2 regions of the Pseudoalteromonas sp. L21 genome follow, and region 1 is predicted to be linked to the other one. Evidence: predicted binding sites of a transcription regulator. Region 1 holds the regulator's gene; the other holds the start of a gene.
The links. The regulator FliA, encoded in region 1, starts transcription of late flagellar genes. The targets are predictions, from matches to a motif close to CTAAAGNTNNNNNNNNNNNNGCCGATA.
Positions count from the first base shown of each region.

Region 2: L3V41_RS00465 (VC2046/SO_2500 family protein) is a predicted target of FliA. The motif match lies at 2,203-2,229, and genes of this name have one in related genera.

Region 1 is NZ_JAKKCV010000001.1:456,904-461,329, reverse strand. Features, by position in the region: gene flhF (flagellar biosynthesis protein FlhF) at 1-1,165, shown strand, start outside; gene L3V41_RS02145 (MinD/ParA family protein) at 1,158-2,018, shown strand; gene L3V41_RS02140 (RNA polymerase sigma factor FliA) at 2,045-2,755, shown strand; gene cheY (chemotaxis response regulator CheY) at 2,796-3,179, shown strand; gene L3V41_RS02130 (protein phosphatase CheZ) at 3,197-3,964, shown strand; gene L3V41_RS02125 (chemotaxis protein CheA) at 3,980-4,426, shown strand, end outside.
Region 2 is NZ_JAKKCV010000001.1:98,620-103,045, forward strand. Features, by position in the region: gene L3V41_RS00450 (alpha/beta hydrolase-fold protein) at 1-481, opposite strand, end outside; gene L3V41_RS00455 (alpha/beta hydrolase) at 484-1,125, opposite strand; gene L3V41_RS00460 (DUF6172 family protein) at 1,192-1,491, opposite strand; gene L3V41_RS00465 (VC2046/SO_2500 family protein) at 1,653-2,168, opposite strand; tRNA gene L3V41_RS00470 (tRNA-Tyr) at 2,281-2,365, shown strand; tRNA gene L3V41_RS00475 (tRNA-Tyr) at 2,414-2,498, shown strand; gene L3V41_RS00480 (SprT family zinc-dependent metalloprotease) at 2,540-3,241, opposite strand; gene L3V41_RS00485 (ion channel) at 3,330-4,310, shown strand; gene L3V41_RS00490 (GGDEF domain-containing protein) at 4,307-4,426, opposite strand, start outside.

The sequences.
Region 1 (4,426 bases):
TGCATCTATGTTTAGCCAATCTGGTATCGATACGAGCGAACACTATCAACCTAAAGAGCCTAGTTTTCAACAGCAACAACCTGAGTATGCTCAAAAGCCACGCTACCAAGAACAAGCTGCACCTCGCATGCAAACGCAAGCCCATAGCCTAGGTTTTGATGATGACTTAGATGCAGGCTTTGATGATTTAGATTCACCGGTAGAACAGAAAAACTCTGCGCCTGCTAACCAATCAGAAATGGCGACAATGCGTGAAGAAATGAATGCGATTCGTCAATTACTCGAACATCAAGTATCGGGCTTAATGCAGCAAGATATGGCACGTCGTGATCCAACTCGTGCGTGTATGATTGACCGTTTAGCGGGGATGGGAATTGAGCGTGATGTTGCTGAGCAAATGGCGTGTTTTATTCCAGACGATGTTTCACGTCAACAAGCTTGGCAAGCACTCCTGCAAATGGTTGAAAACCAAATGCACACCACCAATAACGAAATCTTACGTCAAGGCGGCGTGTTTGCACTTGTTGGGCCTACAGGGGTTGGTAAAACAACCACCGTTGCTAAGCTTGCTGCGTTAGGAGCCCAAAAATACGGTGCCGACAAAGTTGCATTAATTACGACGGATACATACCGGATTGGTGCCTACGAACAACTTGCTACCTATGGCCGTATTATTGGCTGTGGTGTTAAACAAGTAAAAGATGCAAATGAATTGGCTGAAGTGCTATACCATTTACGTAATAAGCGACTAGTATTAATAGACACAGCGGGAATGAGCCAACGTGATTTACGCTTGACTGAGCAGCTTAATACACTAATGCGTAATCAGCGAGTTGATATTCGTAGTTACTTAGTATTAAGTGCTACAGCACAAATAAATGTGTTGCAAGAAACCGTAAGACACTTTAAAAAGGTGCAACTAAGTGGTTGTATATTCACTAAGTTGGATGAATCGCTAAGTTTAGGTGAGATTATCAGCATAGCGATTCAAAATCGTCTTCCGATAGGGTATCTTACTAATGGTCAGCGAGTTCCAGAGGATATTCGTGTTGCAAATGCCGAAAAACTAGTGAAAAAGGCTGAACAATTGTATTTAAAACGAGCAAAAGCACAACATTCACGACGTCAAGCAGTAGCGTCGAGCACAGTAGGGATGTATGATTAACACAGTATTAGATCAAGCAAGCGGCCTGCGCAAAATGAATCAAAATAATAATAGTGGCGTTAAAGTTATCGCTGTGACTGGTGGCAAAGGTGGTGTGGGTAAAACCAATGTTTCACTAAATACCGCTATTGCACTCGGTCAGCAAGGAAATCGAGTATTAGTACTTGATGCCGATTTGGGATTGGCAAATTGTGATGTCATGCTTGGCCTTCGTGTTGAACGTAACTTATCTCATGTTTTATCTGGCGAATGTGAGCTGGATGAAATCCTTGTTGAAGGCCCTGCGGGGATTAAAATAGTCCCTGCAACCTCTGGTTCGCAGAGCATGGTGGAACTAAGCCCTTCTGAGCATGCCGGCCTTATCCGCGCTTTTAGCGAGTTAAATACAGAGTTTGATATCTTAATTGTTGATACCGCCGCGGGTATTTCCGACATGGTATTAAGCTTTTCACGTGCAGCACAAGATGTCGTTGTGGTTGTATGTGATGAACCTACCTCCATAACCGACGCCTATGCACTTATTAAAGTACTGAGCCGTGAACATGGTGTATATAAATTTAAAATTGTTGCCAATATGGTCCGCAGTATGCGTGAAGGCCAAGAATTGTTTGCTAAACTATCAAAAGTAACCGATCGTTTCTTGGATGTATCTATGGAATTAGTTGCAACAATACCGTATGACGAAAATATGCGTAAATCGACTCGACGCCAAAAAGTGATTGTTGAGTTGTTTCCTAGTTCGCCAGCAGCAGTCGCATTTAAAACATTAGCAACAAAAGCAGTTAAGTGGCCAATACCGAATCAACCATCCGGTCATTTAGAATTTTTTATTGAAAAACTAGTAAACGGCTAACTATGACAACATCGGTGAATAAAGCGATGGGATATCAATCAGCAAACAATTTGAATGCGATTGTCGAAAAGCACGCCTCTTTAGTCAAAAAAGTGGCATGCCATTTAATTGCTCGTTTACCCGCCAGTGTTCAATTAGACGATTTAATTCAATCAGGCATGATTGGCCTTATAGAAGCATCAAAAAACTTTGATGCAGGCAAAGGAGCGAGCTTTGAAACCTTCGCTGGTATACGCATTCGCGGTGCGATGCTTGATGAAATTCGTCGCGGCGATTGGGCGCCTCGCTCTGTTCACCGAAATGCACGTCTCGTTGCTGAAACCATAGCCGCACTAGAAAGTACTTTAAATCGAGAACCAAAAGATACAGAAGTTGCTGAAAAACTTGATATTACGCTCGATGAGTACCATCATATCTTACATGATGTAAATTCTAGTAAAGTTCTGGGTATTGAGGATTTAGGTGTTGATGAAGACGTTATTACACCTATGGGGCAAGATTTAGCACTAGACAAACCGTTTAATAACGTTAAAAATGAACGGTTTAACCAATCTCTATTAACGGCTATTCAATCGTTACCGGAAAGAGATGCACTTGTTTTATCTTTGTATTACAACGATGAAATGAATTTAAAAGAAATAGGGCACATACTCGACGTAAGTGAATCGCGTGTGAGTCAAATACATGGTCAGGCGATGATTAAGCTCAAAGCAAAAATCAATGACTGGATTAATTAGTAGTAAGTAAATATAGGTTCAAACCTCACCGGAGGATGTTTTGGATAAAAACATGAAAATTCTTGTTGTTGATGATTTTTCTACAATGAGACGTATCATTAAAAACCTGTTAAGGGATTTAGGTTTCACCAATGTGCAGGAAGCTGATGATGGTTCAACAGCATTACCAATGCTACAAAATCAAGAATTTGATTTTGTTGTCACCGATTGGAACATGCCAGGTATGCAAGGTATTGATTTATTGAGAGCTATTCGTGCCGACGACAGCCTAAAGCATATTCCAGTGCTCATGGTGACAGCTGAAGCGAAAAAAGAACAAATTGTTGCTGCTGCTCAAGCGGGTGTAAATGGTTATATCGTTAAACCATTTACTGCTGCGACACTGAAAACCAAATTGGAAAAAGTGTTTGAACGTTTAGGTTAATCTAAGGGGAGAGGCTTATGTCAGCACTTGCTGCGCCTCAAATAAGTTTAGAGCAAGCTCGTCAACTTGTTGAGTATCTTGAAAATGGTGAACAAGAAAAAGCGGATAAGCTAATACTTGACACAGCATCAAAAGAACAATCAGAGCTGTTTGCAGAAATTGGTAAATTAACGCGACAACTTCATGAAGCGCTAAAAAACTTTGATCTCGATACGCGTTTAACTGGCTTAACAACGGAAGCAATACCCGATGCTAAACAGCGCTTAAATTATGTCATGGAAATGACAGAAAGCGCCGCTAATAAGACCATGGATGCAGTGGAAGCAAGTTTGCCAATTGCTCAGCAACTTGCAGACGATATAGCGACGATAAAACCTACGTGGGATCGTTTGATGAATCGAGAAATTGAGCTCGGTGAATTTAAATCGCTATGTCATAGCTTAGATAAGTTTATGAACAGCTCGCAAACTAAAACAGATGAGTTACAAGGCTTGATGACGAATGTGCTGATGGCACAAGATTATCAAGACTTAACAGGGCAAGTTATACGCCGAGTCATCGAATTAGTACGCGAAGTAGAAGACAGTTTAATCAATCTTTTAACTGTGTTTGGCAGTCAAGAAGATGGTCATCAAAAACAAGAAAAACAGGCCATAGAACAAGCACCTGCACAAAGCGATACGCTTGCAGGTCCTGAAGGGCCAATTATTGATAAAGAGTCTCGCGATGATGTTGTCTCAGGACAAGATGAAGTTGATGATCTATTATCAAGTCTGGGCTTCTAAGAGGAGAGTAGCTGCATGAGCTTTGAAGTCGATGAAGATATTTTACAGGATTTCCTAGTTGAAGCTGGAGAAATCTTAGAGCTTTTGTCAGAGCAATTAGTCGAACTGGAAAATAACCCAGAAGATAAAGATTTATTAAATGCCATTTTCAGGGGCTTCCATACCGTAAAAGGTGGGGCTGGCTTCTTAAGCATGACAGAACTTGTTGATGCATGTCATGGCGCCGAAAATGTCTTTGATTTATTACGTCAAGGCGGGCGTACTGTTACATCTGAATTAATGGATGTTATTTTACAGGCACTCGATACAATAAATGAGATGTTTACGACCATCCAGAACCGTGAGCAACCAGAGCCTGCGGATCCTGCCCTCCTTGAAGCCCTTCACAAATTAAGTCATCCACCGAGCGCAGAAGAACTTGCTGGTGAAGACACATCAATTACAGAGGGTGTCAGTGCGGCA
Region 2 (4,426 bases), 360 kb from region 1:
CTAACGAATTACCGACAAGCGTCTTTTGCGTGCCAGTTCGATAATGTGCGTTAATATAAGGGATAACAGTCTGTTTTAAGTAATTTAAATGTTGCTTTGCGCCCCCTGTAGCACGTTTCCACGTCTTATCAACAAACGGTGTGTAATCATGAATTCGGCTATCGAGCCCAGATATGCCCTTTTGATAACCAACAGCAACAAGAATTACCTCTTCAATAGAGCCTGAATTCATCATAAAGCGGCTGGCACCGGAGGCTATGGGTAAACTGTAATTGGCATCTAACAGATAAACCACTGGGTAACGTTTCTGGTTTTGCTTTTGATAGCTACGTGGCAGTTTGATAGTAATGGGGTATTCGTTTTCTGTATGTTTATCTTTTAGCAAAACTGTATTAGTGCGCGGTAAAGTATAGGGTTCAGCCCAAGTGGTAAAGCTTGTCCCAAAAATACAGAACATCAAAATAAAAAGTATATTAGGCATCGTTAATCCTTTAGCCATTTCTTAACGGGTAACACCCACTCATCTTTTGGCTTATAAAATGCGCCATGAGAGAGTCCTGTATTAATGCTTATTTCTTCGAACTTAGTGGCTTCACTCCTATCAATTAAAAATTGGCAAGAGCCAACCTGATCTGAACGTTCAAAGATTGAGTAAACCTTACCGTATGCCCTAACTGATGGATGCTTTTTAATTAAACCGGCACAACCTGCTAATATTATTAAGTTGATATTTGTGCGTTTAAGTTCATTGGCTGCCAGTACCGATAATGCCCCACCCCGTGAAAAACCAACTAGACTAATATGCGACTCAGGAACACCTGCCTTTAATAAGGTGTCGACATCAACCGCTAGCTTTTTAGCAAATAAAAACGGGGCTGTGCCTTTTTTTCGGTGGTATGCAATTAAATTATAGGCTGGATCTGCTAGTGCTTTTTTAATTGCAGGAAAATCATAAGTGCCATATTTTGGATGGCGTGGACGAATGTGCTCACCTTCGACGATGTAACCATGAGAATAAAAAACATAATGCTCATTGCTATTGAAGCTACTAGGAAGCTCATCATAAATCGTATTTGCTTGGGCTTGGCATCCGCAAATAACGAGCAGTAATAAAAAACAGCGCATACTAATCCATAGCTAGGCAATAAAAATGGGCCATAAGGCCCACTCTTAGATTCGCTCGTTTGACGTTTACTCTTCGTCAAACTCTTGTAATTGTCGCTGTGCAGGACGCGCTAAGATTTCAACATAAAACGTCATAAGTCCTTTGGCTTCAATATCGCTAATGCATTTGTTGATCTCTGCCACATGCACAACCTGAGCATCTTCTGCAGATTCGCCAAACTTACAGTCAAACGCCCAATAATCAGCCCCTTCAGGAAGTGTTTTGTTGCGTTCACGTTTTAAGTATTTTTTTACTTCGTGTTTGGCTGCATCAACCATACGAGGATATTTGATTTTCTCATGGTTAAGCGTGAATGTTTTTTTCATTATGGTCCTAATAACTTGATTCAATAGTCATGGCATAAAGCCACTAGGTCGCATTATAACAAGCACATTTAAAATTAGCTGTAGTTTTTAATAATACGCTTAAATTTATCTATATTACCTATTGTAGCGTACAAGAAAGTTATGACAATTGAATTAATTGTTTAAGCTGTCGCTAAGTACAAAGGTTGATGAATTGATTCGTCTTTTAAGCCATCATAAAAAGCCGCTGCATCCATTTGTGGTCGCTCTGTAACACTATTATTAGTGTAATGACGCTTTCTAACCGCAGGTTCGCAATTATCAATGACATTTAACGGCACATGGCATTTATCATCACGAATTGTCAGTGGCTCTGGGTTTAAACATTGACGTAAACGTATATCTGTAAGCCCACCACTTAGAAGACGAAAAGCATTTTGCTCGCCAATTAACATGTCAAATTGCTCTGGTGCTAATGCTTGCTTTGGTCCCGCCCCTAATTCATTACGTAGCGCTTGCTCAGATATTTGGGTGTTAGCTAACTCTGATTTTGGGAGGTGAAACTGACTAAAGTCGAGCACATCATGAGAGAGCATTGCCAATAGTAAAGCAAATTCTCCACTGCGTTGCTCATGAACACTTTTATTAAGACGATTATCAAGTTGACTCTCATTGAGTAACAAACCATCAATTTGCATAGACTTTAGCCGAATAGTTTCAAGATTAACCAGTTATCGGCATTAATCCATTTTTCTTTAGTTTTTTTCTTTACTTAAATAATCAGTTTGCTATTATCAGCGCCGTTGCATTGGAGGGGTTCCCGAGCGGCCAAAGGGATCAGACTGTAAATCTGACGGCTCAGCCTTCGCTGGTTCGAATCCAGCTCCCTCCACCACTTTTCTACGCTCAGTTAAGTGGGGCCAAATGCAATAACAATTAGTGTGGAGGGGTTCCCGAGCGGCCAAAGGGATCAGACTGTAAATCTGACGGCTCAGCCTTCGCTGGTTCGAATCCAGCTCCCTCCACCACTTTTCTAAACGACTTCTCTTTATATCTATTTTTTATTATCTCATTGCCATCGTAACTGACTACCGTTTACTTTTAACCACTGACTTGCTTTTTTATAATCAGGGTAAAAACGACTCACACGCTGCCAAAATACAGAACTGTGATTCATATATTTTAAATGCGCAAGTTCATGAACAATTACATAGTCGATTACCCACGTTGGCGCACAGGCTAAGTGTAGGTTGAAAGTTAACTCTCGACGTTGATTACAGCTCCCCCAGCGACGTTTATAATGTTGCACTTTTAACTGCTCTGGCAATGCCTCCTGCATTTTTAAGCAGTAGTCGTGAATACGCATTTCAAGGTAGCTCTCTAGCTTGTGATGTAAAAAGTCTTCCAGTAATGACAAATATTTACTCTCTGTATTCTTTACACGTGATGACACTGATAAGCTCAGCTCACTTGAGCGTTCATTTTGTTGCCAGTGACTACTTCTGCCTTTATTAAGCTTAATTGCTAATGGTTGGTTAAATAAGTTTATTACGCCCGTTTCCAATGGCAACTGCTGCATTTGTGCTTGTGACGCTTGCTTAGCAATTTGTGCTTGTACCCAGTCTTTTTTAGACACGAGCCAGGACTCTATATCACCTAGTGGTACAAAGTGCGGCGCGTAGACTGTTAGCTGCTGCTGAGCTACTTTAATCGCTACTGTTTTCCTACGTTTACTGCGTTTTAATGTGTAATCCAACAAAAAATAAACCAATTCAATGCATAAAATCTTGGTATTACATTTTACCCTGTAAAATACCTGCTAATCTATAAATATGACTAACAAATAAGTTTTCATTCTTATGCCTGATAAACCCTGTTGTAGTTATACCTCTCCCACAGGAAAAAAGTGCCAAGAAACTGATATGGGATCTGGCTTTTGTTTTTGGCACGACAATAAATTTGATAAGTCTGGGCTTGAACTAACGCAGAAATTGGAGCGTTACGCTAAAAAAGGTGGGTTATTACAAGGCTTACAATTACAAAGAGCTAACTTATCTGGGCTTAACTTAATTAAGCAAGATGATGAAGAAGGTTATGATCTCTCCTACTGCAATTTTTACCGAGCAAACCTATCTGGTGCACATTTATTCAATAATAGAATTGCCAATGCCTCACTCATGAAAGCAAATTTACATAATGCGAGCCTGCATTACTGTGATTTGAAGGACACAAACTTGCTTGGCGTTAAACTCAACGATAGCCGCATCGATAATATTGATTTGGGAGAAAAGTTATTACAAGAATCGCAAGCAATTAAAGCGCGAAAAAATAAACAACATAGTCAAGCACATGATCTATTTGAACAATCCGAAGAGATTTATCGAAATCTTCGTAAAGCATCGGAACATCAGGGCCTTTTTGAACTCGCAGGTAACTTTACTTATAAAGAACTTCGCATGAGACATGCACAGTACCCCAAAGGTTCTACAAAGCAAATTACCTCCAGCTTTATTGATATGTTATGTGGGTATGGGGAAAAACCTGAAAATGTGATTCGCTTTAGCTTATCACTGATAATCTGTTGTGCTATTTGTTATTTTTTATTTGGCGTGAGCTATGACAATACTGTTTTGCAACTAAACTTTGATAACTCCTTTTCACAAAATTTATCAGCACTTTTAAATAGTATCTATTTTAGTGTCGTTACCTTTACCACCTTAGGCTATGGAGACATCACGCCTATTGGCCTTTCAAGACTTATAGCGGCTATTGAAGCATTTTGTGGTAGCTTTTCTCTTGCATTGTTTGTGGTGGTATTTGTAAAACGTATGACGCGCTAGTGAACGATAAACGAGCCTTGATGTTTTTTTGCTTCATACATTTTTTTGTCTGCACGATTAATTAGCTCCTCGGCATCAACCGTGCTATCGAGAGGGGCAGCAACCAAACCAAAACT